DNA from 3 places in the Streptomyces sp. P9-2 genome. Region 3 is predicted to be linked to each of the others. Evidence: riboswitches for the same ligand, from Rfam matches in the RefSeq annotation. Region 3 holds a riboswitch; each other region holds the start of a gene.
The links. Region 3 has a riboswitch for cobalamin ahead of ACQY0Z_RS20770 (energy-coupling factor ABC transporter permease). Riboswitches for the same ligand answer to the same signal wherever they lie in the genome.
Positions count from the first base shown of each region.

Region 1: another riboswitch for cobalamin. It lies ahead of ACQY0Z_RS23925 (energy-coupling factor ABC transporter permease); the one in region 3 lies ahead of ACQY0Z_RS20770 (energy-coupling factor ABC transporter permease).
Region 2: another riboswitch for cobalamin. It lies ahead of ACQY0Z_RS28435 (ABC transporter substrate-binding protein); the one in region 3 lies ahead of ACQY0Z_RS20770 (energy-coupling factor ABC transporter permease).

Region 1 is NZ_CP192633.1:5,239,250-5,249,366, reverse strand. Features, by position in the region: gene ACQY0Z_RS23930 (ABC transporter substrate-binding protein) at 1-702, opposite strand, end outside; cobalamin riboswitch at 922-1,104, shown strand; gene ACQY0Z_RS23925 (energy-coupling factor ABC transporter permease) at 1,135-1,854, shown strand; partial or broken gene ACQY0Z_RS23920 (energy-coupling factor ABC transporter substrate-binding protein) at 1,851-2,204, shown strand; gene cbiQ (cobalt ECF transporter T component CbiQ) at 2,380-3,129, shown strand; gene ACQY0Z_RS23910 (ATP-binding cassette domain-containing protein) at 3,126-3,986, shown strand; gene ACQY0Z_RS23905 (MFS transporter) at 4,164-5,411, shown strand; gene ACQY0Z_RS23900 (hypothetical protein) at 5,627-6,142, opposite strand; gene ACQY0Z_RS23895 (SGNH/GDSL hydrolase family protein) at 6,284-7,078, opposite strand; gene ACQY0Z_RS23890 (DNA repair ATPase) at 7,343-10,117, opposite strand, start outside.
Region 2 is NZ_CP192633.1:6,283,509-6,293,625, reverse strand. Features, by position in the region: partial or broken gene ACQY0Z_RS28455 (hypothetical protein) at 1-174, shown strand, start outside; partial or broken gene ACQY0Z_RS28450 (GNAT family N-acetyltransferase) at 174-745, shown strand; partial or broken gene ACQY0Z_RS28445 (5-methyltetrahydropteroyltriglutamate--homocysteine S-methyltransferase) at 1,019-1,261, shown strand; gene ACQY0Z_RS28440 (class I SAM-dependent methyltransferase) at 1,621-2,052, shown strand; cobalamin riboswitch at 2,107-2,284, shown strand; gene ACQY0Z_RS28435 (ABC transporter substrate-binding protein) at 2,313-3,338, shown strand; gene ACQY0Z_RS28430 (FecCD family ABC transporter permease) at 3,335-4,450, shown strand; gene ACQY0Z_RS28425 (ABC transporter ATP-binding protein) at 4,447-5,232, shown strand; gene ACQY0Z_RS28420 (hypothetical protein) at 5,573-5,851, opposite strand; gene ACQY0Z_RS28415 (electron transfer flavoprotein subunit alpha/FixB family protein) at 6,517-7,479, opposite strand; gene ACQY0Z_RS28410 (electron transfer flavoprotein subunit beta/FixA family protein) at 7,541-8,323, opposite strand; gene ACQY0Z_RS28405 (acyl-CoA dehydrogenase family protein) at 8,320-9,486, opposite strand; gene ACQY0Z_RS28400 (CaiB/BaiF CoA transferase family protein) at 9,530-10,117, opposite strand, start outside.
Region 3 is NZ_CP192633.1:4,507,356-4,517,472, reverse strand. Features, by position in the region: partial or broken gene ACQY0Z_RS20790 (transposase) at 1-50, opposite strand, end outside; partial or broken gene ACQY0Z_RS20785 (RHS repeat-associated core domain-containing protein) at 41-1,574, shown strand; gene ACQY0Z_RS20780 (hypothetical protein) at 1,921-2,337, shown strand; gene ACQY0Z_RS20775 (hypothetical protein) at 2,379-2,819, shown strand; cobalamin riboswitch at 3,019-3,201, shown strand; partial or broken gene ACQY0Z_RS20770 (energy-coupling factor ABC transporter permease) at 3,232-3,736, shown strand; gene ACQY0Z_RS20765 (energy-coupling factor ABC transporter substrate-binding protein) at 3,733-4,095, shown strand; partial or broken gene cbiQ (cobalt ECF transporter T component CbiQ) at 4,102-4,675, shown strand; partial or broken gene ACQY0Z_RS20755 (ATP-binding cassette domain-containing protein) at 4,849-5,006, shown strand; partial or broken gene ACQY0Z_RS20750 (carbamoyltransferase N-terminal domain-containing protein) at 4,997-5,251, opposite strand; gene ACQY0Z_RS20745 (FAD-dependent oxidoreductase) at 5,269-7,284, opposite strand; gene ACQY0Z_RS20740 (hypothetical protein) at 7,427-7,798, opposite strand; gene ACQY0Z_RS20735 (SpoIIE family protein phosphatase) at 8,040-10,109, shown strand.

The DNA.
Region 1 (10,117 bases), 730 kb from region 3:
GTCGTCGTCGGCGACGATCGCCATGGTGAGTTTCTTCACCTTCGGGGTGCCGCCCCAGTAGTGAGGATTGGCCTTGAAGGTGAGCTTCTCGCCCTTGCGCCAGTCGACGAGGACGTACGGTCCGGTGCCGACCGGCTTGGTGTTGAAGGGGCCGGTGTTGGGGTCCTGCTTCCCGACGACGTGCTCGGGGACGATCGGCAGGACCGTGCGGGCGGCGAACGGCGCGTAGGGGTGGCGGAGGGTGAAGACGACCGTGTGGTCGCCCACCGCCCGGACGCTTTCGACGGCCGCGAGTTCGCTCTTGGCGGTGTTGTTGGTGTCGTCGTCGAGGACCGTGCGGTACGTGAAGACGACGTCCCGCGCGGTCAGCGGCTCGCCGTCACTGAACTTCACGCCGTCGCGCAGGGTGTACGTGTAGGTGCGTCCGCCGTCCGTGATGCGCGGAAGTGCCCTGGCCAACGCGGGTTCCAGGGTCATGTCGGCGGTGCGGGCGAGGAGGCCGTCGAACAGCTTGGAGTTGCCGTCCTTGCCGTAGCCGAGGAGCGGGCTGAGGGTGTCGGGCTCGGTGGAGACGCCGATCACCACGGACTCGCCGGCCACCGCGTCGTCCGTGCCGCCGGAGCCGGGCGCCGAGCAGGCGGAGACCGCCGCGGCCGTCGCCAGCACGGCGGCGGCGCCCCGTATGCGTCGTCGGGTCGTCATCGAACCTCACACACCCCTGTCATCGGAAGGCACTGTTGATGGAAAGTCGCTCTTGCATATTAGTTGCAAGAAGACCTTGCCCAGGACGGCGGCCCCCCAGTCACCCGGTTCACGGCCGGCCGCCGCGGGGCCCGAACGCGCAGGTGTGCGCCGGGGTGCGAGCCGCCGGACGCCCTCCCCGCGCCCCCGTCGCCGCTTGTCACCGGGCCGCGACGGGGACTACTGTCACCACGCCTTGGTGACGGGAAATCGGTGCGATACCGGTGCGGCCCTCGCCACTGTGATCGGGAAGTCCGGCTCCGGCCCTCACGGGCAGCCACTGGGTTCTTCGGGACCCGGGAAGGCGGAGCACGGGCGGTGGTACCCGTCAGCCAGGAGACCGGCCAAGGCGCGTCAACCATCCACGAGGTGCTGGAGAGGGTCTGCTGAGCCATGCACATTGCCGAGGGTTTCCTGCCTCCGGCGCACGCGGTCGCCTGGGGCGTCGCGTCGGCGCCGTTCGTCGTCCACGGAGCCCGGTCGCTCGTCCGTGACGTCAGAGAACATCCCGAGAGCACGTTGCTGCTGGGCGCGTCGGGAGCGTTCACGTTCGTCCTGTCCGCGCTGAAACTGCCCTCGGTGACCGGGAGTTGCTCCCACCCCACCGGCACGGGTCTCGGCGCGATCCTGTTCCGGCCGCCGGTCATGGCGGTGCTCGGGACCATCACCCTGCTGTTCCAGGCGCTGCTGCTCGCCCACGGCGGGCTCACCACGCTCGGCGCCAACGTCTTCTCCCTGGCGGTCGTCGGCCCCTGGGCCGGGTACGGCGCCTACCGGCTGCTGCGCCGGTACGACGTGCCGCTGATGGGCGCGGTGTTCTGCGGCGCGTTCCTCGCCGACCTGTCGACGTACTGCGTGACCAGCGTCCAGCTGGCGCTGGCGTTCCCCGACCCGGGCAGCGGATTCCTGGGCGCACTGGGCAAGTTCGGCTCCATCTTCGCCGTCACGCAGATCCCGCTCGCGGTCAGCGAGGGGCTGTTGACCGTGCTGGTGATGCGGCTGCTGGTGCAGTCCAGCAAGGGCGAGCTGACCCGGCTCGGGGTGCTGGTCACCTCGGCGGCCGGCGGCAAGCGGGCCGCTGAGGCCGAGTCGGCCGGGGCGGTGGCCCGATGAGCCGCAACGCGAAGATCAACACCCTGCTCCTGCTGCTCGTCGCCGCCCTCGCCGTGATCCCGCTGGCGTTCGGGCTCGGCGACCACAAGGAGGAGCCGTTCGCCGGGGCGGACGGCGAGGCGGAGACCGCGATCACCGAGATCGACCCGGACTACGAACCGTGGTTCTCCCCGCTGTACGAACCTCCGTCCGGGGAGATCGAGTCGGCGCTGTTCGCCGTCCAGGCCGCGCTCGGCGCGGGCGTGCTCGCGTACTACTTCGGGCTGCGGCGCGGGCGGCGGCAGGGCGAGGCGCGGGCCCGTGAGCGGGTCGGCGTGCGGGCCCCGGAAGGGGCGCGTGAGCAGGCCGCCGGCCTGCGGGCCCCGGACGGGGTGCATGAGCGGGACGGCCTGCCGGCCCCGGACACGGCACACGAGCGGGGCGACGTACCGGCCCCGGACACGGCACACAAGCGGGGCGGCGCTGAGGACACGGGCGACGCGGAGGTGCGCTCCGGCGCCGACGGCGGACGGGACTGACACGCCTGTGCTGCCGATCGACGCGGCGGCGCACAGCAGCCGCTGGCGCCGCCGCCATCCCGTGGACAAGGCCGTCCTCGGCCTCGGTCTCACCGTCCTCGCGATCTCCCTGCCCCCGTGGCCCGGCGCCGCGCTGGTGCTGGTCACCGCGCTGGCGCTGCTGCTCGGTCCGGCGGGGGTGCCGGCCGGGCGGCTGTGGCGGGCCTACCGGGTGCCGCTGGGGTTCTGCGTCACCGGGGCGCTCACCCTGCTGGTGCGGGTGGGCGGGCCCGGCGGTTTCGTGTCACCCGCCCCCGACGGGCCGCTGCGCGCCGGGGAGTTGCTGCTGCGCACCTCTGCGGCCTCGCTGGGCGTGCTGCTGTTCGCGTTCACCACACCCATGTCGGACCTGCTGCCGCGCCTGGTGCGCGCCGGGGTGCCCGCGCCGCTGGTGGACGTGGCGCTCGTGACGTACCGGATGAGCTTCCTGCTGCTCGACTCGGTGCGGCGCGTGCACCGGGCGCAGGCGGCGCGGCTCGGGCACACCACACGGGCGGCGACGTGGCGTTCGCTGGGCGGGCTCGGGGCGACCGCGTTCGTGCGGTCCTTCGACCGGGCGGCGCGGCTGCAGACCGGGCTCGCGGGCCGCGGCTACGACGGCGCCCTGCGCGTGCTGGTGCCCGAGGCGCGGGTGTCCGCCCGGTTCACGGCCGCGAGCGTGACGCTCCTGGCGGCGCTGGCCGCCCTCACCTTCGTACTGGAAAGGCCCCTGTCGTGAGCGAGTTCGAACTGGTGGCGCTGCGGGGCGCGTCGTTCGCCTACGAGGACGGACCGCCCGTGTTCACCGGCCTCGACTTCGCCGTGCGCGAGGGGCGGGCGCTGGCGCTGCTGGGGCGCAACGGCAGCGGGAAGACCACGCTGATGCGGCTGCTCAGCGGCGGACTGCGGCCGCACGGCGGGGAGTTGCTGCTGTCGGGACGTGCGGTGCGGCACGACCGGAAGGGGCTGACGGCGCTGCGCAGCACCGTGCAGCTGGTGGTGCAGGACCCGGACGACCAGCTGTTCGCCGCGTCCGTGGGGCAGGACGTGTCGTTCGGGCCGCTGAACCTGGGGCTGCCCGACGCGGAGGTGCGCGCGCGGGTCACGGAGGCGCTGGAGGCGCTGGACATCGCCGCGCTCGCCGACCGGCCCACGCATCTGCTGTCGTACGGGCAGCGCAAGCGGACGGCGATCGCGGGCGCGGTGGCGATGCGGCCGCGGGTGCTGATCCTGGACGAGCCGACGGCGGGGCTCGATCCCGACGGTCAGGAGCGGCTGTTGGCGACGCTGGACGGTCTGCGGGCGGGCGGTACGACGGTGGTGATGGCCACGCACGACGTGGACCTCGCCCTGCGCTGGGCCGACGACGCGGCGCTGCTCACCCCGTCGGGCGCCCACACCGGCCCTGCGGCGGAGATGCTGTCCCGACGGGACCTCCTCACGGCGGCGGGACTCAGGCTGCCGTGGGGCGTGGCGGCCGGCCTGTTCCTGCGGGCACGGGGGCCGGCCGGCACCGCGGACGCGGGTCCCCGCACCCCGGAGGAACTGGCGGCGCTGGCCGCACTGCCGGAGTGCGGGGAACGGCGTCCTGACTAGGTTCCGTCTCCGGCCGACGGGGGTGGGGCCTGATCAGCGGTGCCGGCCTCCTGGCGGTGCACGCGGCCTCGGGAAGGGCGTCCGCGGCTCGATGTGTACATTTGTTCAAACCCGGTGGGTGAGCGGGAGCGTCGCCTGCCTGCCCCTCGTTCCCACCATCCCCGGCGGAGCCCCACCTTGACCGACCGTGCCGTACGCCGACGCCGCCGGGCGCTGTACCTCTTCTTCTTCCTCAACGGCGTAGCCATGTCCTCGTGGATCACGCGCACGCCGGACGTCCGTGACCGTCTGGGTGTGTCCACGGGGGAGATGGGGCTGGTGCTGTTCGGGCTGTCCGTCGGCTCCATGGCCGGCATCCTGTGTTCGGGCCGTTTCGTGTCCCGGTTCGGGACCAGGCCCGTGACGGCGCTCGGCACGCTGTTCGTCATCGCGAGTGTGGTCGTCGTGGGCGGGGGCACCGCCCTCGCCTCCGCGCCCCTGGTCGCCGCGGGGCTGTGCCTGTTCGGCCTGGGGATCGGGGCGGGCGAGGTGGCGATCAACGTGGACGGTGCCGACGTCGAGCGGATCACCGGCAGGCCGGTTCTGCCCACGCTGCACGGATGCTTCAGCCTGGGCACCGTCGTCGGCGGCCTGGCCGGCATGGCGGCCACCTCCGCGGCGTTCCCCGCCCACTGGCACCTCCTGGCGGTGGCCGCGGTGACGGCCGCGATGTTCGGGTACGCCATCGGCGGTGTGCCCGCCGGGATCGGGGTCCGTGCCGCGGTGCCCGCTTCGGACTCCGCACGACCGGCGGGCCCGCAGGTGTGGAAGGACCGACGGCTGCTGATGATCGGGGCCATCGTCCTGGCCATGGCTCTCGCCGAGGGCGCCGCCAACGACTGGCTGCCGCTGCTGATGGTCGACGGCCACGGTCTCGACGCCGCCCTCGGCTCGCTCGTCTTCGTGGGATTCGCCGCCGCGATGACCCTGGGACGCTTCGGCGGCGCGTTCTTCCTCAGCCGTTACAGCCGGGCGGCCGTGGTGCGGGCCAGCGCGGTCTCCGGAGCCGTGGGTCTGTGCCTGGTCATCTTCTCCGACAACGCGGTCGTGGCGGCGGCCGCCGTCCTGTTCTGGGGACTGGGCGCGTCCCTGGGCTTCCCGGTGGCTCTGTCGGCGGCCGGCGACTCGGGGCCCGACAAGACCGCCCGGGTCGGCCTCGTGGCGACGATCGGCTACGTCGCGTTCCTGGTGGGGCCGCCCACGCTCGGCTTCCTGGGCGATCACTACGGACTGCGCCCGGCGATGGTAGTCGTCCTGGTGTTCGTCGCCGCGGCTGTCCTGGTGGCGCCTGCCGCCGGTGCCCGCGGGCCCCGTCACGGCGGGGCCGGTGCCGGTGCCTCCGGCGAAGTTGCCGTGGAGCGGCCCGGGCAGCGCGCCGGGGGGTGAGCGCGTGACCGGCGCCCGCGGCGGGGTGTTCGGCCGACCGTGCGTCGCAAGGCTCGGCGCCCTGTCCTGCCGCTCGCGCAGTTCCCCGCGCCCCCAGGGGTGTGGTACTGCCCCCGCGCCCTTCACTCTTGGGGTGCGGCGCACTGCACACCCCGGGGCGCGGGGAACTGAGTAAACGTCAGATTGGGAGACAGCGCCTGTCAGAGGGCGCCCGTTCAGCAGCCTCCGCAGTTGTAGTACGTCACGTCCCAGTGGTTGCCCTCGTCCGCGTAGACGTTGCCCGAGCCGGACTGCCACTGCTGGGCGCCGTCGCCGCGCACGCCGATGTAGGTGAACGTGTTCTTGATGTAGTTGGTGACGCAGGTGTTCTTGCCGTAGTCGAGCTTGTAGCCGTTCCAGTGCGAGTACGTGCCGGAGGCGTGCCCGGTCTCCGTGCCGCCGGTGATGTTCAGTGCGCAGCCGGTGGCCCGCTTCAGGGTCTGGGCGCCCTGGGCGGTGGCCAGGTTGAGCTGGTCGAAGGACGTGCAGGTGGACACGTTGCGGTTGGAGCAGCCGCCGGACGACGACCAGGTGATGCCGACCTGGCTGAACATGGAGGTCGCGGTGGCGTGGCTGATCTTGGTGACGGCGGCGGCCTCACCCGCGGTGCCCATCACGACGGCGCCCGGGGCGACGACGAGGGCGAGGGCGGTCAGGGCCGAGCGGAGCTTCGGGGCCTTGAGAGTCTTCATGTGGGGGACCTTCCTGCTGAGGGCCAGGGTGTGTGAGGGACGGCTGTGCAGGCGGAGCAGACAGATGATGCCCGGGGTCTACGCGCGTCCGCCAGAGGACAAAACGGAATGCTGCCGCCTGCGTGGGTCTGTGTCGTCCCGTCAGACCGCCGAGCGGAAGGCGGGCAGGTAGCCGGAGGACTGGCCGACGGCCTTCGGGTGGTAGGAGTTGCCGATCGGGATGGTGACGCTGTGCAGCCAGGCGTCGCCCGAGCAGAGCTCGTGGCCGGTGAACTCGTCGACCACGCTGGACCAGGCGAACCCGGCGTTGGCCGCGCGCTTGGCGATCACACCGTTGAGGACGTCGCCCGCGTTGTTGATGGCACTGCGCTCGGTCTCGGTGAGGCCGGCGATGCAGCTGCCGGACAGCTTGTAGAAGCGCGGGTAGCCGAGGACGACGACGCGGGCCTGCGGGGCGCGGGAGCGGATCGACGAGTACAGCGAGTCGAGCTTGCCCGGCAGGGAGTTCTGCATCTGGGAGACGGCGTTGTTCACGGCGGCGACGCAGGTGGCCTCGGACTGCAGGACGCAGGTCTGCATGACGTCCGCGAAGCCGATGTCGTTGCCGCCGGCGGTGACGCTGACGAGGGTGGTGGTGGAGGACAGCGCGCTCAGCTGCGAGGAGGCCACGCTGGTCGTGGTCGCGCCCGAGCAGGCGACGAACTTGAACGACGCGGGGGCGTTGGCGTTGCTCCACAGCTGGGGGTAGGCGACGGTGCTGCGTTTGCAGTCGCCGCTCTCGGAGGTGTAGCTCCCGGCGCCCACTCCGGAGGAGTAGGAGTCGCCGAGCGCCACGTAGTGGTGGCCGGCGGCCGCGGCAGGGTGTGCCAGGCCGAGGACGGTCGCCACACCGAGGATCAGGGTGGCGAGAGTTGTTCCCAGTGAACGCGTTGACACGTGTATCCGCCTCTCACGACGAAACTCGCGACGGTAGTTGAGGGAGCAACTGGTGTTGTAGCAGGGCGGGATACCGCTCGGTAACTACCGGTCGAAAAGTCATCCGCTATGACCCGAATACTGATTTGATCGATCCTGCTCCGCGCGTAGATAAACCTAGGTCGCGCCATGTTTACGCCAACTTGGTGGCGGAAAAAGATGCCGGGCCGCCCCCCGCGCGGCCCGGCACCGGTCTCGTCGAACGGCCTTTTCGACGGCCCTCGTTCAGCCCTCCCCGTCCCGCCCCGGCGGGGTCGCGAGGAGGCGCCGGGGGTCGGCCGCACGCGTGATCGCCGACTCCACCGCCGCGATGCGGTCGCCGAGCAGGGCGAGGGCGGACACCGCGCGGGCGAGCACGTCGTCGTCGGGGCCGCCCAAGGTGAGCGTGCGGACGTGGGCCGCCTTCACCTCCGCCCAGCGGGCGGCCTGTTCGGGCGTGAGCGTGCCGCGCAGCTCGGCGAGCTTCAGCAGGTTCGCCTCGGCGCCGCTGGTGAGGGTCTGGGCCTCGGCCGTGTAGTGGTCCTCGATCACGGCGGACAGCTCGGCGTCGTTCATCACCGGCTGGATCCGCTGGGCGATCTTGTTCATGTTGCGGTACGAACCCTGGAGCAGGAACGGCGGCTCGGTGCGGGCGTCGTCGGAGCGGGCCGCGGACGCGATGTAGGCCGCGTTGACCGCGAGGACCGTCCGGCGGGCGGTGAGCAGCTGGCGCAACACCGCCAGCACACGGTCGAGTTCGGCCGGCGCGTACGGGTGGAGCAGCCGGTCCGGGCGGGCCGTCGGGTCGTCGGAGGCGAGCCGGATCAGCAGGTCCAGGTCGGCGCGGTCGCGCCCGGCGAGCGGCGCGAGCACCGGGTTCGCGGTGAGCGCGTTCTCCACGAAGCTGAGCGCGAAGACGTCCTCCTTGCCGGTGAGGACGTCGCCCAGGTTCCACACGTCGGCCCGGTTGGCCAGCATGTCGGGCACCCGGAAGACCTCCCCGGACTCGGTGTACGGGTTGCCGGCCATGCACACCGCGAACCGCTTGCCCCGCAGGTCGTAGGTGCGCGGCTCGCCCTGCCACACGCCCTCCACCCGGCGGGTCGCGTCGCACAACGGGATGAACTTCTGCAGCAGTTCGGGCGAGGAGTGCTGGATGTCGTCCAGGTGCAGCAGGGTGTTGCTGCCCGCCGCCAGCGCGAAGTTGATCTTCTCGACCTCCTGGCGGGCGGTGGCGTTCGGCGCCTCGGCCGGGTCGAGCGAGGTGACGCCGTGCCCGAGCGCGGGACCGCTGACCCGCACCAGGACCAGGCCGAGGCGGTGGGCGACGTACTCCATGAGGGTCGTCTTGCCGTAGCCGGGCGGGGAGAGGAGCAGCAGGAGTCCTCCGGTGCCGGTGCGGGCGGACTCGCCCGTCGTGCCGAGCTGCTTGGCGAGGCTGTCGCCGATCAGCGGCAGGTACACCTCGTCGACCAGCCGGTTGCGGACGAACGACGCCATCACGCGCGGACGGTGGTCGTCCAGGCGGAGCCGGTCGCGTTCGGCTGTGACGAGGGCGGCGCGGCGGCGCTGGAAGGCGCGGAACGCGGGCGCCTCGCGCGCCCGGAACGCGTCGGTGCGGGCGAGGAACTCGTCCAGGCGGAGCATGAGACGGCGGCCGGTGATGCGCGGGTGGGTGGAGACCAGGCCCTCGACGGTGACGGTGAGGGGCGCGTCCGACTCGTGGCGGGGCACGTCCGGGCACAGCTCGGCGGCCACGGCCTCCGCGACGTCCCCGGCGTCCGCCTGCTCGCCGGACGCACCGGTGTACGCGGTGAGCCACGCCTCGACGAGCTGGCGGCGGGCGCTGAGGTCGCGGAGGGCGGTGAGGTCCTCGTCGTACGCCTCGTCGGCGACCGTGCGGCGGAACTTGTCGAGCAGGGCACGGGCGCGGGCGCTGATCACGAACCCGTCGGGCCCGGTGGTGAGTTCGTCGAAGAGGTACGCGGCGCACGCCTCCGCGCGGACCGCCGCGTCCGGGGTCCACTCCCCCACCGCGCGGGCCAGTTCGTCCCGCAGTGCGTCCAGCGCGGGCGGCGCGCCGGAGGCGTCCCGCACCCGGGCCAGCGAGCGGGCGCGGCGGGTCCAGTCGGCGCGCTCCTGCTCCGTGGTGCCGTGTGCCCAGAACAGCAGGGCGTGGGCGCGGGCGGGGGAGGCGTGGCGCAGGGTGCCGGCGCCGTCGAACAGGGGCAGCAGGGCGGTGAGGAGCGCGGTGGCGTCGTGGTCGTGCACTCCCCGCTCGTAGCCCTCGTCGTACGCCTCCTCGGCGGCCGTGCGGACCAGCGCGGGGAGGTCGTCGGCGGCGGCGAGCGCGTCCGGGCCGTGCTCGTGCAGCAGGCGTGCGGCGAGGTGCTCGGCGCGGCTGACCCGCGGCGACTCGGACGGCAGGGGGCGGTCCCACAGGGGGCGGTCGGCGAGGAGGGCGGGGTCGGTGACGGGGGCGCGGTAGTCGGTGCCGGTGAGGGCGAGGGCGAGGCCGTCGTCGTGCGGGACGACGGTGAGGTCGAAGGGCTGGGTGGAGACGGCGAAGCGGTGGGCGCCCAGGCGGAGGGTGCGGCCGCCGTCGGCGTAGAGGTCGGTGCGGTCGCGCAGGGCGCGGGCGGCCTCCTCGCGGGCGGAGCGCAGCTTGCCGTCGAGTTCCTCGGCGCGCACCCGGTCGCCGAGGGCGCGCAGGTCGTCGGCGCTGCGGCGGACCTTGGCTACCAGCGGGTCGGAGGCGAAGTAGGTGCTCACCGCGTCGGCGTCGGTGAGCGCGGCGCTGCGGCGGGCGATCGTCTCGAGCACCCGCTCGGCGGCGGAGGCGAGCTGCCCCGCGCGGCGGGCGCGGGCGTCGGTGAGGGTCTGCTTGCGGGTGGAGAAGGCTTCGTAGATCTCGGTGCGCCGGTCGGCGAGTTCGCCGAGGACGTCGTCGAACTCGGCGAACCGCGACTCCAGTTCCTCGAGCTGGGCGAGCACCCGGGCCATCTGGTCGTCGCAGGCGTC
Region 2 (10,117 bases), 1.8 Mb from region 3:
CACCGTCTGGCGGCGGGCGCCGAACTGCGGATGCCGCCGCTGCGGCTGTGCACCGACAACGGCGCGATGACCGCCCCCGTCGGCGACCTTCTCGTACGGACGGGCGCCGCACCGGCACCGCTGGAGTACGCCGCACTGCACCCCGTCGTCATGGGGAAGGCGGTGGCCGCCTGATGACCACGGACATCCGTGTGCACCGGGACGCCGGGATACTCACGCACACCGAGTCACTGCGTTCGGTGTACGTCGACGCCTTCTGCGCCCCGCCCTGGCACGAGGACGAGGCGCAGACAACCGAGTTCGCCTCCCGGCTGCCGGCGGACGTGCGGCGTGCCGGGTTCACCGCCGCGACCGCCGTGCGCGACGGGGAGATCGTCGGCTTCGCCACCGCGTGGACCACTCCGTCCCCCTCCCCACCGACCGCGGCTATCCCCGGGCGGCCGCCGGCCTCGGCAACGACCGCACCGCCGACTGGCTGTGCGGAGCCCGGGAAATCGACGAACTCGCCGTCCGGCCCACCGCCCGCGGCACAGGCCTCGCCGCCCGCCTCCTCGAAGCGGTGACCGCAGACGCGCCCGAGGGGCGGGCATGGCTGCTCACCTCGGTCCGGAACGGGCGGGCCATGGCCTTCTACCGCCGCCACGGCTGGACGCAGGCCACCCACCTCTCCCCCGACGGCAAGGGCATCGTCGTCTTCCTCGTCCCGCGCCACCCCGCCCGTTCCCTCGCCCCGCTCCACCTGTGAGCCTTCGGAGCCCCGCCTTGCCCACCGCTCAAATCCGCCGCCATTTCCTCGACATCGTCACCGAGCGCGCCACAACGTGGTCCTCGGCGCCCCACTGGGAACCGATGCCCCGACCTTGCTGTTCGTCAAGCACTGGCCCAGGGCGGCGAGGTCCTGGCACCGTTCCGGGCGCGTGACAGGGGTCACCGCCCGGATCACGGACGTCCGCGTTCCTGAAGCACGGGAGGCGAGGTCGGCACGGTTCGCCGCCAGGTCGGCGGCGATGGCGTCGGTGCCCCGGAACTGGCCTCGCACGGCTACCCGCGCGAGGCCGGACCGGGTGTCTACGACATCCACTCCCCGCGCGTCCCGAGCACTGAGGAGGCCGCGGACCTCCTGCGCACCGGTCTACGGGCCATCCCGGCCGAGCGGCTGTGGGTCAACCCCGACTGCGGCCTGTAGACCCGTGCCTGGCCCGAGACCCGGGCCTCGCTCGAATACCTGGTGGCCGCCGCCCGCACCGTCCGTGACGAGCTGCACGAGCGGCTCGGGATGGGGCTCGGCACGATCGGCGTCGTCCTGGCCGTGGCATCGCTCGTGCAGTTCTCCGGCGGCATCGTCGGCGGAGCCCTAGCGGACCGCACTGCGCCGCAGCCCTCGCTCCGATGCCGTGGTCTTCGGCCAGCAGCGGCTGGCCGCGGGCCGGAGCGCCTGCGCGAGCGGCGTGCTGGTCGGGCAGTTGTACGGCCTCGGCGAACGGACCGGACACACCGGTTGGTTCCTGCTGTTGGCAGCCGCCCAGTGTCTGCTGCTTCCCCCTCTTCTGCTCACGCTGCGCCGCCGCACGGCGCGGCGACCTCTCCCCGACGACGACCACGAAGGAGCACTGACACGCGATGACACGGACGGGCGGCTTCCAGGACGATGACTTCTGGACCGAGTTCCACGACTTCCCCTTCTCCGAGCAGCGCCACGAGCGGGCAGAGGAACTGCTGGACACCTCTCCCCTACTGACCTTCCCGCAGGGTTCGCGCGTACTGGACCTGGGGTGCGGACCGGGGGTGTTCACCGTGCCGCTCGCCCGCCGCGGCCACCGCGTGACCGGAGTGGACGTGGACGAGTGGGCGCGGCGGCGCAGCGAATGGGTTCTGGTCCGGGGCGAGCGGGTGACGCGGGCCACCTTGACGTGGTTCGTGTACAGCGCGGTGGAGCTGCGGCGGATGGCCGAGGAGGCAGGGTTCGACCGCGTGGAGGTCTTCGGTGGGTTCGACGGGCGCCCCTACGGCGAGAGTACCGAGCGGCTCCTTCGGGCGGTCCGCGAAGCGTGAGGGGGCGCGGGGCATGCGGCCGGGTTCGCACGCCCTTTTGCCGTCGGCTCGGAGGAACGTAGGATCACCTGGTCATCGCCGCGACGGGAGACAGGAAGCCGGTGCGAATCCGGCACGGTCCCGCCACTGTGACCGGGGAGCGCCCCTCCAGCATGCCACTGCGCTGTGCGCGGGAAGGCGGAGGGAACGTCGATCCGGGAGTCAGGACACTGGTCCGTCGCGGGCCCGATCCGAGGAGCGCGGACTCCAGGAGGCTTCACGTGTCCCCTTTGTTCACCCCTGCCCGCCCGCGCGGGTTCCTTCGTGCCGCGGCCGCTGCCGTGGCTCTCTCGTCAGTGCTGCTGATCACCGGCTGCGGCTCGTCCGACGGGACCGACGGTGACGGGAAGGCCACCGCGGCGGCACTGGCGGGCTTTCCCGTCACCGTCGACAACTGTGGCGTGAGGACGACCTATGACGAGCCTCCGTCGCGGGTGGTCACCATCCACCAGCACCCTGCGGAACTCATGCTCGCCCTCGGGCTCAAGGACCGCATGGTCGGCACGGCCTTCCCCGACTCCGCCGTCCTGCCCGAGCTGAAGAGGGATTACGAGGCGATCCCCGAACTGGCGGAGAAGGAACCGTCGTTCGAGAAGATCCTGGACGCCGAACCCGACTTCGTCTACGGCGGCTACGGCAGTGCCTTCGCCGAGAACGAGGGCCGCTCCCGCAAGGCGTTCGCCGACGCCGGCATCGACACCTACCTCAACCGTGAGTACTGCGGCAGGAAGCGGGCGACGATGAAGGACACCTACGGCGAGATCCGCACCATCGGCAAGGTCTTCGGTGTCCCGGACCGGGCCGACGAGCTGGTCACGGACCTGCAGACCCGCGTCGGCAAGGCCGCAGCCAAGGTCGAGGGCGAGCCCGAGGTGCCCGTCTTCGTCTACGACAGCGGCGACAAAAGCGCCTTTACCGCGGGCGGCAAGAGCCTGGGTACGGAGCTGATCCGGCTGGCCGGCGGCGAGAACGTCTTCGCCGACCTCGACGACGTCTTCGGCGACGTCTCCTGGGAGCAGGTCGTCGAGCGCAAGCCCGAGGTCATCGCCCTCTACGACTACGCCGGCTCCGGAAGCGTGAGAGAGAAGAAGAAGTTCCTGCTCTCCCAGCCCGCGCTGGCCGACGTACCCGCCGTCAGGAACAAGCGCTTCGTCGTCCTGCCGCTGACCGCCACCCTGGTCGGCATCCGCTCGGCCTACGCGGTCGAGGACCTGGCCCGCGGGCTGCACCCCGAGAGCTTCCGGTGACCCAGGCCGCCACCGGCACGCCCGCCGAGCGGACAGTTCCACGGCGGGAGGCCACCGGGTCAGGACCGGGCCGTACGCGGCAGGCCGTCATCCTGCTGGCCCTCACCGCGTTGCTCGTCGTCTCCGCCACGGCGGGCCTGACGATCGGCTCCGTCCAGGTGCCGCCCGTCCAGGTGTGGGGCATCGTGACGCACGCGCTGGGCGCCGACTGGCAGGATCCGGACTGGTCAGGGGCGCGGGAGACCATCGTGCTGGACGTGCGGGCACCGCGGGTCCTGCTGGGCGCGGTCACCGGAGCCGGCCTGGCGGTGATCGGCACCGCTCTGCAGGCTCTGGTGCGCAACCCGCTCGCCGAGCCGTACCTGCTCGGCGTCTCCTCGGGAGCATCGCTCGGCGCGGTCTCCGTGATCGTGTTCGGGTTCACCCTCTTCGGGCCGGTCTCCCTGTCGGTGGCCGCCTTCGTGGGCGCCCTGGCCGCGCTTGTGCTCGTGTACGCCACCGCCCGCACCGGCGGACGCATCACCGCGTCACGGCTCGTGCTGTCCGGAGTGGCGATCGCCGCGGTGCTCACCGCCGTGCTCCACCTGCTGTTGCTCAGCACCGGCCGCGGCAACGAAGCTCGCGCGGTCCTCGCCTGGACCCTCGGCGGCCTCGGCGGCGTCAACTGGAGCACGCTGTGGCTGCCGAGCACGGCCCTGCTGCTCGGTGTCGGCGTCCTCATGGTTCATGCCCGCCACCTGAACCTGCTGCTGGCCGGCGAGGAGACGGCGACCACGATGGGCCTGGACGTCGCCCGCTTCCGCGCCCGGCTGTTCGTCCTGCTCTCCCTCGTCACGGGCGTGCTGGTCGCGGCGGCCGGGCCGATCGGCTTCGTCGGGCTGATGATGCCGCACATCGTGCGCCTGTTCGTCGGCGGCGACCACCGCCGGGTCCTGCCGACGGCGGCACTCGGCGGAGCGGTCTTCCTCGTCTGGGCCGACATCGCCGCACGGACGGTCGCCGCACCGATGGAGATACCCGTCGGCGTCCTCACCGCCCTGTGCGGCGGGCCGTTCTTCCTGTGGCTGATGCGCCGGGACGCCCGGCGCGGCACCGACCGAGGAGTGGCATGACCGCGACCGAACTGAGCGTCGACGGCGTCACGCTCACCGCCGGAGCCCGCCACCTGGTGCGCGACGTCTCCCTGACCGCCCGCCCGGGCGAGACCATCGGGCTCGTCGGCCCCAACGGCAGCGGGAAGTCCAGCCTCCTGCGCGCCGTCTACCGCGTCCTGCGCCCCGACACCGGCCAGGTCCGCGTCGACGGGGACGACGCCTGGTCGCTGCCGGTGCGGCAACTGGCCCGCACCGTGGCGGCAGTGGTCCAGGACTCGGCGGCCGACTTCGACCTCGCCGTCCGTGAGGTCGTCGCCATGGGCCGCACCCCGCACAAACGGCTCCTCGCCGGCGACACCCCCGAGGACGTCGAACTCATCGACTCCGCCCTCCTCGCGGTCGACGCCGTCCACCTTGCCGACCGTCCCTTCGACCGGCTCTCCGGCGGCGAGCGCCAGCGCGTACTCATCGCGCGCGCCCTCGCCCAGCAGCCCGCCCTCCTCGTCCTCGACGAACCCACCAACCACCTCGACATCCGGCACCAACTGTCCGTGCTCGGCGCCCTGCGCCGCCTGCCCGCCACCGTGCTGCTCGCCCTGCACGACCTCAACCTGGCCGCCTACTACTGCGACCGCCTCTACGTCCTGCACCAAGGCGAGGTCACCGCCTCCGGACCGCCCTCCGAGATTTTCACCCCCCAACTCCTGGCCGAGGTCTACGGAGTGGCGGCGGAAGTCACCACCCATCCGCGCACGGGCGCCCCTCAGGTGACCTTCCTCCCCGAAGAGCCACGCAGATGAAGGCTCCATCCACACCCATCCGCGCCACCTGGGACGGAACGGGGAGCGTGGCCGACACCTCCAGGGCACCGAGGTTCCCAAAAGGGTGCTGGTCTTTGCGGGAGCCGATGCCATGCTCTGGTCGACCGCGGAGAGTTCCTGGCCGGCGTGCCCCGTACCGGTCGCAGAGGTCGCGTCGTCGCCCCGTCGGTGCTCCAGGTACTCGAAAGTGGGGAACTCGGATGCAACGATGCCCATGACGGACTCAGAAACCCGCCGTCCAAAAGCCCCGCCGGGCCGCACCTACGGGGCTTCTCGTGGAATGCCACTGTGACAGGCGCTCTCACGCATCTGTCACCAACTACGCCGACTCCCCCACCTTGCGGTGCTTCAGCTTCGCCGGCTTGTGCGTGTTGGAGTGGATCTGCTCATGCACCCGGTAGACATCGTCCGCCACAACGTTGTGGATGTTCACTGCCCGGGCTTCCCCGTTTCGCAAGCCGCAGCCCACCATCATGACGATCTCAAGCGCGAGATACTCGTCAGCGGCGGTCAGCGCCTTCTTCACGTGGACGAGGGGCGGGATAACCACTTTCCGGCGGACGTACTCTTGGACCGCCTGCACAGGATCGTCCGCCATGGCCCCCTGCCACAGGCGTCCCGCAGGATCGCCTTCAGAGTGCGGAAGCTGTTCACCTGGTTCCGCGGCCCACCCGCTCGGCCTCCAACTCGTCCAGGAAACGCTCGACCACGATCGGCGTGACAGAGTTCAGCTTCCTTGATCCGAGACAGGGAACGATGTGCACGTTAAGAGAAAGACGACGGCCCCGTCCGTTGGCGAAATTCGCCGGGAACTCGGTCAGCAGACGGTCGCGGAATACGCGAAGCAGTGGCGGCCCCGGCAGCGCAGGATGACGGAGTACTCCACGGGTGGCACGTGGACAACTCCATCAGGACTTAATCATGGTGCGCAGCACTCCGGACTCCTGAAAGACGGCTCCCTGTCTGCATTTTGCAGGTCAAGGGCTTTTTCCACACTCTGCAACGAGTCGCACGTCCGGGCAGCTTCCCCCAGGTCTCTCAGAACTCATGCTGACCACTGCCGACTCTTCTGATGGATCGCCAGGCAACTGCAGGAAGGCCCGACCCGTTCCCCGGAGCCCTCACGACGCCCCCAAGCCTACGAGGCGCCTTCCGGAACGGCGTGCGTGATCACCTGTCACTCAGGCGTTCTGGGCAGTAGTCAGTGGACACAAGGATCGTGGCAAGGTGTCTCAAACACTTTCTGGCGTCGAGGGCTGAGCCTCAGCCCTTGCGGGCCTTGACCTCCTCGGTCAGCTGCGGGACGACGTCGAACAGGTCGCCGACGACGCCGAAGTCGACCAGCTCGAAGATCGGGGCCTCGGCGTCCTTGTTGACGGCCACGATGGTCTTCGAGGTCTGCATGCCGGCGCGGTGCTGGATCGCGCCGGAGATGCCGTTGGCGATGTACAGCTGCGGCGACACCGACTTGCCGGTCTGGCCGACCTGGTTGGTGTGCGGGTACCAGCCGGCGTCGACGGCGGCACGCGAGGCGCCGACGGCCGCGCCGAGCGAGTCGGCGAGGGCCTCGATGATCGCGAAGTTCTCCGCGCCGTTGACACCGCGGCCGCCGGAGACGACGATCGCGGCCTCGGTGAGCTCCGGACGGCCGGTGGACTCACGCGGCGTGCGGCCGGTGACCTTGGTGCCGGTCGCCTGCCCGGAGAAGGTGACGCTCAGGGACTCGACCGCGCCGGCGGCCGGGGCGGCCTCCACGGCGGCCGAGTTCGGCTTGACCGTGATGACGGGGGTGCCCTTGGAGACGCGGGACTTGGTGGTGTAGCCGGCGGCGAACACCGACTGCGTGGCCACCGGGCCCTCGTCGCCGGCCTCGAGATCGACGGCGTCGGTGATGATGCCGGAGCCGATGCGCAGCGCCAGGCGGGCGGCGATCTCCTTGCCCTCGGCGGAGGACGGGACCAGCACGGCGGCCGGGGACACCGCGGCGACCGCGGCCTGGAGGGCGTCCACCTTGGGAACGACCAGGTAGTCGGCGTACTCGGCGGCCTCGTGGGTGAGGACCTTGACCGCGCCGTGCTCGGCGAGCGTGGCGGCGGTGTCGCCGGCGCCGTTGCCCAGCGCCACGGCGACCGGCTCGCCGATGCGGCGGGCGAGGGTCAGCAGCTCCAGGGTCGGCTTGCGGACGGCGCCGTCCACGTGGTCGACGTAGACGAGAACTTCAGCCATGGGACTTCTTCTCTCCTGCTTGCGAGGTATGAGGGGCGGGAAGCGAGCCGTGCCTTGCGGCTCAGATGAACTTCTGGCTCGCGAGGAACTCGGCGAGCTGCTTGCCGCCCTCGCCCTCGTCCTTGACGATCGTGCCCGCGGTGCGGGCCGGACGCTCGGACGCCGACTCCACCGTGGTCCAGGCGTTCTGGAGGCCGACCTCGTCGGCGTCGATGTCGAGGTCGGAGAGGTCCCAGGACTCCACCGGCTTCTTCTTGGCCGCCATGATGCCCTTGAAGGACGGGTAGCGGGCCTCGCCCGACTGGTCGGTGACGGACACGACCGCGGGGAGGGAGGCCTCGAGCTGCTCGGAGGCGGCGTCGCCGTCGCGGCGGCCGGTGACCTTGCCGTCCTCGACCTTCACCTCGGACAGGAGCGTCACCTGCGGCACACCGAGGCGCTCCGCGAGCAGCGCCGGGACGACGCCCATGGTGCCGTCGGTGGAGGCCATGCCGGAGACGACCAGGTCGTAACCCGCCTTCTCGACGGCCTTGGCCAGGACCAGGGAGGTGCCGATGGCATCCGTGCCGTGCAGGTCGTCGTCCTCGACGTGGATGGCCTTGTCGGCGCCCATGGACAGCGCCTTGCGCAGCGCGTCCTTGGCGTCCTCGGGACCCACGGTCAGGACGGTGACCTCCACGTCGTCGTCCGAGTTCTCCGCGATCTGCAGCGCCTGCTCGACCGCGTACTCGTCCAGCTCGGAGAGCAGACCGTCCACGTCGTCACGGTCGACGGTCAGGTCATCGGCGAAGTGCCGGTCGCCAGTGGCGTCGGGCACGTACTTCACAGTGACAACGATGTTCACGCCTCGAGTCCTCCTCGCTTGACCAGCTGGCTCGCGATGACGTTCCGCTGGATCTCGTTGGTGCCCTCGCCGACGATCATCAGCGGCGCGTCCCTGAAATAGCGCTCCACGTCGAACTCGGTGGAGTAGCCGTAACCGCCATGGATGCGGACGGCGTTGAGAGCGATCTGCATGGCCGTCTCGGACGCGAACAGCTTGGCCATGCCCGCTTCCATGTCCACGCGCCGGCCGGCATCGGCCTCACGGGCCGCGTAGAGCGTGAGCTGGCGGGCCGCCGTGAGGGAGGTCGCCATGTCGGCCAGGTAGTTGCCGACGGACTGGTGCTTCCAGATTGGCTTGCCGAACGACTCGCGTTCCTGCGCGTAGGCGAGCGCGTCCTCCAGTGCGGCCCGGCCGACGCCCAGTGCGCGGGCGGCAACCTGGAGACGGCCGGTCTCCAGGCCCTTCATCATCTGGGCGAACCCCTTGCCCTCCACACCCCCCAGTACGGCGTCCCTCGGGGCGCGGTAGTCGTCGAAGGACAGCTCGCAGCTCTCAACTCCCTTGTATCCGAGCTTCGGCAGGTCGCGGGAGATCGTCAGTCCGGGACCGTGCTCGACGAGGATGATGGAGATGCCCTGGTGGGCGGGGGAGGCATCGGGGTCGGTCTTGCACAGGAGGGCGATCAGCTGGGAGCGTCGGGAGTTGGTGATCCAGGTCTTCGCGCCGTTCACGAGGTAGCCCTCGTCGTCACGGCGGGCGACCGTGCGCATGGCCTGGAGGTCGGAGCCACCACCGGGTTCGGTGAGTGCCATGGTGGCGCGCACCTCGCCCGTGGCCATCCTCGGCAGATAGCGTCGCTTCTGCTCCTCGGTACCGAAGAGCAGAAGCAGCTTGGCGACGACGGTGTGGCCGCCCATGGCGCCGGCCAGGCTCATCCAGCCCCGGGCCAGCTCCTCGGTGATGAGCACGTAGCAGGGGGTGGAGACGGGAGTACCGCCGTACTCCTCGGGCACCGCGAGGCCGAAGATGCCGAGTTCCTTCATCTGCTCGATGAGTGTCTCGGGGTAGGTGTTGGTGTGGTCGAGTTCCTGCGCGGCGGGCTTGACGTCCTTGACGACGAAGTCGTGCACCGTCCGGACGATGAACTGCTCGTCCTCGGACAGGATGTCGAGAGTGCTCATGGGGCCTCCTTGCTGTGGTTCACGCCGGTGTTCGCTCCGAGCGTCAGACGGCGCCGGCGGTTCGCATCGCGTCGATCCGGGTGGTGTCGTACCCGAGCTGGACGAGGATCTGCTCGGTGTGCTCGCCGAGGGCAGGGACGGCATCCATGCGCGGAGTGGTGCCGGTCAGGTCCACCGGCGGCAGGAGGGCCGCGACGGTCTCACCGCCCGGGATCCGAACCTGCCGCCAGCGGTCCCGACCGGCGAGTACGGGATGGTCGAGGAACTGTTTGACGTCGTTGACCGGCGCGTTGGCGACGCCGATCGTGTCCAGCAGCTTCATCACCTCCTCGCCGTCCGAGGCCGCGACACGCTCCGCCAGAACGGCGTTCAGTTCCCGGCGATGGCTGACTCGTGCGGACCCGGTGGCAAAGCGCGGGTCGTCGATCAGCCCGGGGGTGTCCAGGAAGTGCTCGCACAGGGCAGCCCATTCGCGTTCGTTCTGCACGGAGAGAAGGACGTCCGTGCCGTCGGCGGCGGTGTAGGTGCCGTAGGGGGCGATGGTGGCGTGCTGGGTCCCGACCCTCGGGGGCTGAGCGCCGCTGTACGCCGTGTAGTAGCCGGGCTGGCCCATCCACTCCGCCAGCGCCTC
Region 3 (10,117 bases):
ATGGAGGAGCCGGATCTGCGCGTGGCGGGTGCCAGGCCGGCGACTGAAGCTGGACCAGAACAGCGGCGGCGTCGCCGTCGCCGACGCGGTCAAGCTGGTCCGCGACACCAGCGGTGAGACCGACGACGAGAAGAAGACCTTCGCCTACGCCTACGACGTCAACGGCAACCTGACCTCGATCGACGACACCTCGTCCGGGGCCAGGATCGACGCCTACTCGGTCGCCTACACCGGCCTCAACCAGGTCCAGAAGGTCACCGAGGCGCTCGCCGGGCAGGAGAAGAAGGCCACCTCGTACACCTACGACGCCAACGGCCAGCCGGAGACGGTCACCCACCCCGACCAGTTCTCCCGGTACACCTACGACCTGCGCGAGCTGGTCAAGACGGTGTCGGTCGGCAAGTCGGCGACGGACGCCGACCCGAAGGTGACCACGTACACCTACACCGACCGCGGCCAGAAACTGAAGGAGACCAAGGCCAACGGCAACACGGTCGACTACACCTACTACCTCGACGGCTCGCTGAAGACCTCGGTGGAGAACAAGGGCAACGGCACCCTCGTCGCCTCGCACACCTACGCCTACGACGCCAACGGCAACAAGGCGCAGGACGTGGCCGAGAAGATGAACGCCGACAACCACACGGCGTACCTGTCCTCCACCACCGACTACACCTACGACCCGGCCGACCGGCTGCGGGAGTCGGTGAAGACCGGAAACGGCGCCGCCACCGAGACCTACGTCCACGACGACAACGCCAACGTCATCCGGCAGACGGTCAAGGGCAAGGAGACCGTCTACGGCTACGACCGCAACCGGCTGCTGACCGCCAGCACCGGTGGCGTCACCGCCGACTACAACTACGACCCCTTCGGCCGTCAGGAGTCGGTCACCTCCGACGGTGAGATCGTCGAGCGGAGCGTGTACGACGGCTTCGACCACGTCGTGGAGTCCCAGAAGATGGACGACACCGGCGCGCTGAAGTCGACGAAGTACACCTTCGACCCGCTGGACCGCACCGCGTCGAAGACGACGGACGGCAAGACCACCGACTTCGCGTACCTGGGCCTGTCGACCGAGGTCCTGGACGAGAAGGTCGCGGGCGAGCTGACCAAGTCCTACCAGTACAGCCCGTGGGGCGAGCGCCTGTCGCAGGTCAAGCACAACGGCGACGGCACGACCGAGGACGGCTACTACGGCTACAACAGCCACACCGACGTCGAGACCCTGACCGACGACACCGGCAACACCAAGGCCACCTACGGCTACACCGCCTACGGCGCGGACGACGACTCCGAGTTCACCGGCGTCGACAAGCCCAGCGCCACCAACCCCACCAAGGAGGCGTACAACCCCTACCGCTACAACGCCAAGCGCTGGGACGCCCACTCCGGCACCTACGACATGGGCTTCCGGAACTACGACCCGGGGCTCAACCGCTTCACGACCCGGGACATGTACAACGGCGCCCTCGCCGACATGGGTCTCGGTACCGATCTGATGACCGGTAACCGCTACGCGTTCGGCGGCGGCAACCCGTCCACGTTCATCGAGTACGACGGCCACCGCCCGGTCGAGTGCAACGAGTCCGGGTACAGCTGCCGGATGAACAGCGCGGGCGGCTGGGACATCGACTACGTCGAGCCGAGCGCCGATCTGGACCCGGCCCCCGGGACGGACTCCTACGGCGGAAGCGAGGCCGACGCGCAGAAGCTGAGCAGCCAGACCGTCGCCTGGGGCCTCGCCTACGCGAAGAAGTACGGTGTCGACGAGCAACTGGTCGTCGCCCTGCTCATGCAGGAGCAGCCGTTCTGCACGACGTGGCCGGAGGGCCTGGACGAGATGGCGAAGTGGGGGGGGTCTCCACTGGCGGCGCGTGGACCGCGAGGCTCATCGACAGGGACCCCAGCTCCGGCTCCGTGCAGATGAAGGCGGCGACCGCTCGCCAGACGCTGATCGACGCCGGTTACGATGAATTCGAGGGCACATCGCTCGATGCCATCCGTCACGCGCTGAATGTGAACGAGGAGTTCGCCGTCTCCGTCGCGGTCCTGAAACTGAAGGTGGACACCACCAGGGGCAGCAACGCCAAGCAGGCGTATCTTGGCTACTCGCTCAGCGACGACGAGGCGGCCCGTCTGCGCGTCCCGGGTGACAACCTGGCGCAGAGCAGCTCGATCATCTCCAGGGGATCGGCGCGGTTCGACGCGAACATGGCCTACCTGTCCGGAACCGGGCAGTCCATGTCCGACCTGTTCGGGCTGTCGTCGCTGCCGGCCACTCAGTACGGGGATCCGGGCGGCTTCTGCTCCAACGTCGTGAGGAACTGTGGATGATCCTGCAATGGACAAGAACGTTCCGCCTGACGGGAGCGGCCGTGGCCGTCGTCGTGTTGGCGGCCGGGTGGATTCTCATCCGTGAGTGGATGCAGCTGCCCGGTGTGCCGGACGACGTGGTCGAGTCCGCCGCTTCCGGGAATGTGCGAATCCTGGCCGAAGGGCACTCCTCGAACCCGGGGAACGACTGGGAGGAATCGCTCGCCCTCCTTGCCGTCTCCCCGGTGTCCGCGGACGGCGATCCCGTCGAGGACATCGCCAAGTCCCTCCGGTCGGCGGGCTGGAGCACGCGAGCGGGCGGAGTCGGTCCGCTGCTCTTGTCCGGGGACACTCCGGCGGAACATCCCGAATACGGGGTGACGGTGCAGAGCTACGAGGACTTCCCCTGCCTCGCTCGACCCGAGGTCTGTGAGGAGTTCGAGAGCGCGGCGGAAGACGGCGACGAGAACCTGTTCGTGGCCACCTTCATGCCGTACGTCTGAGAGTCCCGTCCACAGTACCGACGAGGGGCCCCGGTCAGCCTGGCGCTGACCGGGGCCCCCTCCGCGGTCCACCGGAACTCCTCCAGGGCCGTCGAGTGTGAGACATGGCACCTCCGGGGTGTCCGAGTGCACCGGTGTGCGGGTGTGCGCCCGGATTCGCGCCCCTGATGCCCGCTTGTCACCACCCCCGGGGGGCCGATTACTGTCACCACGCCTTGGTGACGGGAAATCGGTGCGATACCGGTGCGGCCCTCGCCACTGTGATCGGGAAGTCCGGCTCCGGCCCTCACGGGCAGCCACTGGGTTCTTCGGGACCCGGGAAGGCGGAGCACGGGCGGTGGTACCCGTCAGCCAGGAGACCGGCCAAGGCGCGTCAACCATCCACGAGGTGCTGGAGAGGGTCTGCTGAGCCATGCACATAGCCGAGGGTTTCCTGCCTCCGGCGCACGCGATCGCCTGGGGTGCCGCGTCTGCTGATGGCGGTCCTCGGCACCATCACGCTGCTGTTCCAGGCGCTGCTGCTGGCGCACGGCGGGCTGACCACGCTCGGCGCCAACGTCTTCTCCATGGCGATCGTCGGCCCCTGGGCCGGATACGGGGTCTACCGGCTGCTGCGCCGGTACGACGTGCCGCTGATGGGCGCCGTCTTCGGCGGCGCGTTCGTCGCCGACCTGTCCACGTACTGCGTCACCAGCGTCCAGCTGGCGCTGGCGTTCCCCGACCCGGGCAGCGGGTTCCTGGGCGCGCTCGGCAAGTTCGGCGCCATCTTCGCCGTCACGCAGATCCCGCTCGCGGTGAGCGAGGGCCTGCTGACGGTGCTGGTGATGCGGCTGCTGGTGCAGTCCAGCAAGGGGGAGCTGACCCGGCTCGGGGTGCTGCTGGCGAAGCCCGCGAAGCGTGCGGCGGTGGCCCGGTGAAGCGCAACACGAAGATCAATCTGCTGCTGCTCGCGGTGGCTGCGCTGGCGGTGCTGCCGCTGGCGCTCGGTCTGGGCGACCACAAGGAGGAGCCGTTCACCGGCGCCGACGGCGAGGCGGAGACGGCGATCGTCGAGAACGAGCCGGACTACGAGCCCTGGTTCTCGCCGCTGTACGAACCGCCGTCCGGGGAGATCGAGTCGGGGCTGTTCTCCCTCCAGGCGGCGATCGGCGCGGGCGTCCTCGCCTACTACTTCGGCCTGCGCCGGGGCAGGCGGCAGGGCGAGGAACGGGCCCGCGCGGCGGCCTCGGCCGATGCCGGGGAACCCGCCAAGGGCCCGGCAGCGGACGGGGACTGACCTCCCGTGCTGCCCATCGACGCGGCGGCGCACGGCAGTCGCTGGCGCCGCCGCCATCCTGTGGACAAAGCCGTGCTCGGGCTCGGCCTGACCGTGCTCGCGATCTCGCTGCCGGCCTGGCCGGGCGCGGCGCTGGTGCTGGTGACGGCGCTGGTGCTGCTGCTCGGCCCGGCCGGGGTGCCGGGCCGGGGGCTGTGGCGGGCGTACAAGGTGCCGTTGGGTTTCTGCGTGACGGGCGCCGCGACGCTGCTGGTGCAGGTCGGCGGACCTGAGGGGTTTCGTGTCACTGGCCGACGACGGGCCGTCGCGCGCCGGGGAGTTGCTGCTGCGGACGTCGGCGGCGTCGCTCGGGGTGCTGCTGTTCGCGTTCACCACCCCGATGTCCGATCTGCTGCCGCGCCTGGTGCGCGCCGGGGTGCCCGCGCCCGTGGTCGACGTCGCCCTGGTGACGTACCGGATGAGCTTCCTGCTGCTCGACTCGGTGCGCCGCATCCGGGCGGCGCAGGCCGCGCGGCTCGGGCACACCAACCGGGCCGCGGCCTGGCGGTCCCTGGCGGGGCTCGGCGCGACCGCGTTCGTGCGGGCCTTCGACCGGGCGGCCCGGCTGCAGGCGGGGCTCGCCGGGCGTGGCTACGACGGCTCCCTGCGCGTGTTGCTGCCCGAGGCCCGGGTCTCCGTCCGGTTCACCGGGGCGAGCCTCGCCCTGCTGGCGGCGCTGGCCGCCCTCACCCTCGTACTCGAAAGGCCGCTGACATGAGCGAGCCCGCACTGGTCTCCCTGCGGGTGCGTCCTTCGCCTACGAGGACGGGCCGACCGTCCTCAGCGGCCTCGACTTCGACGCCCACTAGGGGCGCGCGCTCGCGCTGCTCGGCCGCAACGGCAGCGGCAAGACCACGCTGATGCGGCTCTTGCCGTAGGAGGCGAGGGCCATGACCTTGTACTCGTCGCTGCTGCGCAGGAAGCCCAGGTGCTCGGTCAGCTCCTCGTAGACCAGGCCGAGGGAGTCGGGCAGCGACTGGGCGGCCAGGGTGCGGAGCCTGCCGTCGTGGTAGCGCCCGGCGAGGTGGGAGGCGGCCTCGCCGCGGCCGTCGAGGACGAGGACGGCGCTGTCGGGGTGCGGTGCGGCGGGCCCGGCGGAGGCGGCGTGCGCCACGTGCACTTTCGCAACAGACCCTAGAGCGCCGCCGCGAGCTCGGTGCCCTGCTTGATGGCCCGCTTGGCGTCCAGTTCGGCGGCCACGTCGGCGCCGCCGATCAGGTGGACGGGGCTGCCCGCCGCGACGAGCTCCTCGTAGAGGTCCCGGCGCGGTTCCTGGCCGGTGCACAGCACGATGGTGTCGACCTCGAGCACGGTGCTCTCCTCGCCGACGGTGACGTGCAGACCGGCGTCGTCGATCCGGTCGTAGCGCACACCGGGCACCATGGTGACCCCGCGGTGCCGCAGCTCCGTGCGGTGGATCCAGCCCGTCGTCTTGCCGAGCCCCGCGCCGACCTTGGACGTCTTGCGCTGGAGCAGGTGGACCGTGCGCGGCGGGGCGGGCCGCTCCGGGGCGGTGAGGCCGCCGGGCGCGCGGTAGTCGAGGTCGACGCCCCACTGGCGGAAGTACGTCGCGGGGTCCTCGTGCGCCTTGTCGCCGCCCTCGGTGAGGTACTCGGCGACGTCGAAGCCGATGCCGCCGGCGCCGAGGATCGCGACGCGGTCGCCGACGGGCGCGCCGTCGCGCAGCACGTCGAGGTAGCCGACGACGCTCGGGTGGTCGACGCCCGGGATGTCGGGGACGCGCGGGGTGACGCCGGTGGCGACGACGACCTCGTCGTAGCCGGTGACGTCGGCGGCGGTGACCCGCGTGTCGAGGCGGACGTCGACGGCGAGGTCGGCGAGGCGGGTGCGGAAGTAGCGCAGGGTCTCGTCGAATTCCTGCTTGCCGGGGACCTTGCGGGCGACGTTGAGCTGCCCGCCGATCTCGCTCGCGGCGTCGAACAGGGTGACGTCGTGGCCGCGTTCGGCGGCGGAGACCGCGCAGGCGAGGCCTGCGGGACCGGCGCCGACGACGGCGACGCGCTTGCGGCGGCGGGTCGGCGAGAGCACCAGCTCGGTCTCGTGGCAGGCGCGCGGGTTGACCAGGCAGGAGGTGATCTGGCCGCTGAAGGTGTGGTCGAGGCAGGCCTGGTTGCAGCCGATGCAGGTGTTGATCGCCTCGGGGCGGCCCTCGGCGGCCTTGGCGACGAAGTCGGGGTCGGCGAGCATCGGGCGGGCCATGGACACCATGTCGGCGGTGCCGTCTGCGAGCAGCTGCTCGGCCAGCTCCGGGGTGTTGATGCGGTTGGTGGTGACCAGGGGGACGGACACCTCGCCCATGAGCCGCTTGGTGACCCAGGTGTAGGCGCCGCGCGGGACGGAGGTGGCGATGGTGGGGATGCGGGCCTCGTGCCAGCCGATGCCGGTGTTGATGAGGGTGGCGCCGGCCGCCTCGACGGCCTTGGCGAGGGTGATCACCTCGTCGAGGGTGGAGCCGCCGGGCACCAGGTCGAGCATGGAGAGCCGGTAGATCAGGATGAAGTCGTCGCCGACCGCCTCGCGGACGCGGCGGACGATCTCGACCGGGAAGCGCATCCGGTTCTCGTAGGAGCCGCCCCAGCGGTCGGTGCGCCGGTTGGTGTGGCGGGCGATGAACTCGTTGATGAGGTAGCCCTCGGAGCCCATGATCTCGACGCCGTCGTAGCCGGCCTGCCGGGCGAGGCGGGCGGCGCGGACGTAGTCGTCGATGGTCCGCTCGACGTCGGCGTCGGACAGCTCGCGCGGCACGAAGGGGCTGATGGGCGCCTGGACGGGGCTGGGGGCGACCAGGTCCTGGTGGTAGGCGTAGCGGCCGAAGTGCAGGATCTGCAGGGCGATGCGGCCGCCCTCGCGGTGGACGGCCGCGGTGACGACCCGGTGCTGCTCGGCCTCCTCCTCGGAGGTGAGCTTGGCGCCGCCCTCGTAGGGACGCCCCTCGTCGTTGGGGGCGATGCCGCCGGTGACGATGAGGCCGACGCCGCCGCGGGCGCGGGCGGCGTAGAACTCGGCCATACGGGAGAAGCCGCCCTCGGCCTCCTCGAGACCGACGTGCATGGAACCCATGAGGACCCGGTTGGGCAGCGTGGTGAAGCCCAGGTCCAAGGGGGTCAGCAGGTGGGGGTAACGGCTCATCTGGCCCTCCGTGCGCGGTGTGGTGCCTGTAGTTGTAGGGCACGCGCACCGGCTTATGCAACTAGTTGCATAATGGAGGTGACGGAGGGCACAGCGTTCCGGCCGGACTCATCTGACTACGTACTCACCTGTGACTGCGTACTCACCTGCTCTCGAGGCGGACGTGCAGTTCGCGCTCCTGGTCGCCCGAGGTCCTGGTCACGTCGCTGACGCGGAACAGGTCCTCCAGCGTGATGCGGAAGCGGTCGATCGCCCAGTAGCCGCCCTGTACGTCGGCGTCGACCGAGGAGGACAGCCGCGCGGGGCGGGCCTCCCCCTCGCGTGGGTCGGCGACGTCGAACGTGCCGAGCCACACCGTGGGCCGGGTCTCGTGCAGTTCCTCGGGCACGTCGTCGGCGCACCGGTCCGACGAGAAGCAGGCGCACAGGGTGTCGAAGACGATCCGGGCGTCGTCCTTGCTGCATCCGCTGATCTCGACCGAGACGGATTCCGGGTGCGTGGGCTCGTTCACCATCGTGATCGCTCCTCTCGTGTCACACCGCCGTCCCCCGCCCTCCCTCAGCAAAGCACCGCACGCCGGAACGCACTACCCGCGCGCTCCTCCCACGATGACGCGGCCTCGGTCACCGGCCAGGATGGGGGAGAGCAGGAACGGGACGACAGGAGCGGCGGAAAATCGCCCTCGCGCGCGGTACAACAAAGGGACGGCGGCGCGGCGAGGGCGTGCCGCGGACTCGGCGAAGGCGGGGCGTGGGATGAGCGCAGCGAGGTCACTCCCGGCCGGCGGGGACGGTCCGGCGCGTCCCAGCGGGCTGCTCGACGTGCTGCGCGTGGCCTCGGTCGTCCTGGACGCCCAGGGGCGGATCGTGCTGTGGAGCCCCCAGGCGGAGGAGCTGTTCGGCTACACCGCCCAGGAGGCGCTGGGCCGGTACGCGGCCCGGATCATGGTGCACGAGGAGCACCTGGACCTGGTCAAGAAGCTGTTCGCCGAGGTCATGCGCACCGGGCGGAGCTGGGCGGGGGCGTTCCCGATCCGGCGCAAGGACGGCGGGACCCAGCTCGTGGAGTTCCGCAACATGCGGCTCCTGGACGACCGGGGGCAGGTGTACGCGCTCGGGCTCGCGGTCGACCAGTCGACGGTGCGGCGGCTGGAGCAGGACGTCGCGCTGTCCACGCGGATCGTCGCCCAGTCCCCCATCGGTCTCGCCGTCCTGGACGCGGACCTGCGGTACGTGTCGGTGAACCCGGCACTGGAGCAGATGAACGGCCTGACGGCCGACGAGCACCTGGGCCGCACCATGCGGGAGGTGCTGCCGCTGGTGGACGCGGCGGCCATCGAGGAGGCGGCCCGCGAGGTGCTGCGGACCGGGCGTCCGGTGGTGGACCGGTCGATGACCGGCCGCACCCCGGCCGACCCGGACGCCGACCACGCCTGGACGGTGTCCCTGTACCGGCTGGAGAACACCCTCGGCACGGTGCTGGGCGTGGCCGTGTCGGTGGTGGACATCACCGACCAGCACCGGGCGAACGTCGAGGCGGAGACGGCGCGCCGGCGGATCGCGCTGATCGCCGACGCCTCCGCGCGGATCGGCACCACCCTGGACCTGGACCGCACGTCCGGCGAGCTCGCCGACGTGGCCGTCCCCGAGCTGGCCGACGCGGCCGCGGTGGACCTGCTCGACGCGGTCGTACGGGGCCGGCGCACCGTCCTCGGCCCGGCGGAGCCTGCGCTGATGCGGGCGCTGGCGGTGCGCTGGGTCGACGCGTCCGACGTGGTGCCGGCCGCCGATCCGCCGGGCGAGGTGATCCGGTACGCGCCGGACCGGCTGATCACCGAGTGCGTGCGGACGGGGCTGCCGGTGATGGTGCCGCAGGTGAAGGACGAGGACCTGCTGCGCATCGCCCGCTCCCCCGAGGCCGCGGAGATACTCGCCCGGGCGGGCGTCCACTCGTACCTGGCGGTGCCGCTGATCGCGCGCGGGGAGGTGCTGGGCGCCATCGACCTCATCCGTACGCGCGACCCCCGGCCGTTCGACGAGGACGACCTGCTGCTCGCCCGGGAGCTGGCCTCGCGGGCGGCCGTGCAGATCGACAACGCGCGCTGGTACCAGAACGCCCGCGACACCGCGCTCACGCTCCAGCGCAGCCTGCTGCCCAGCCATCCGTCCGTGACGGGCGGTCTCGAGGTCGCCTCCCGCTACCAGCCGGCGGGCGCCACCAGCGAGGTCGGCGGCGACTGGTTCGACGTGATCCCGCTGGACGACGACCGCACGGCGCTCGTCGTGGGCGACGTGATGGGCAGCGGCATCCCGGCCGCCGCCACCATGGGCCGCCTGCGGACCGCCACCCACACGCTGGCGTCCCTCGGCCTCGACCCGGCGGTCCTGCTCGAGCACCTGAACCGGATCACCGTGGAGCTGGACGAGGCGATCGCCACCTGCGTCTACGCCGTCCACGACCCGCGCGAGCGGCGCTGCGTCATCTCCAACGCCGGTCATCTCCCGCCGGCCCGCATCCGCGCCGGCCAGGCGCCCGAGCTGCTGGACCTGCCCACGGGGGTGCCGCTGGGCGTGGGCGGGATCGCCTTCTCCACGACCGAGGTCGACCTGGAGCCGGGCGACCGCCTCGTCTTCTACACCGACGGCCTGGTCGAAACCCGCCGCGACCCCCTCGACGCCCGTCTCGACCGCCTCCTCACCCTCCTCGACACCCCGGCCCGCTCCCTGGACGAGGTCTGCGAACTCCTCCTCCGCACGCTCCACGAACCGGACAACTTCGACGACGTGGCACTGCTGATCGCGCGGGTGAGGGGGGCGGGAGACTGAGGACGCGG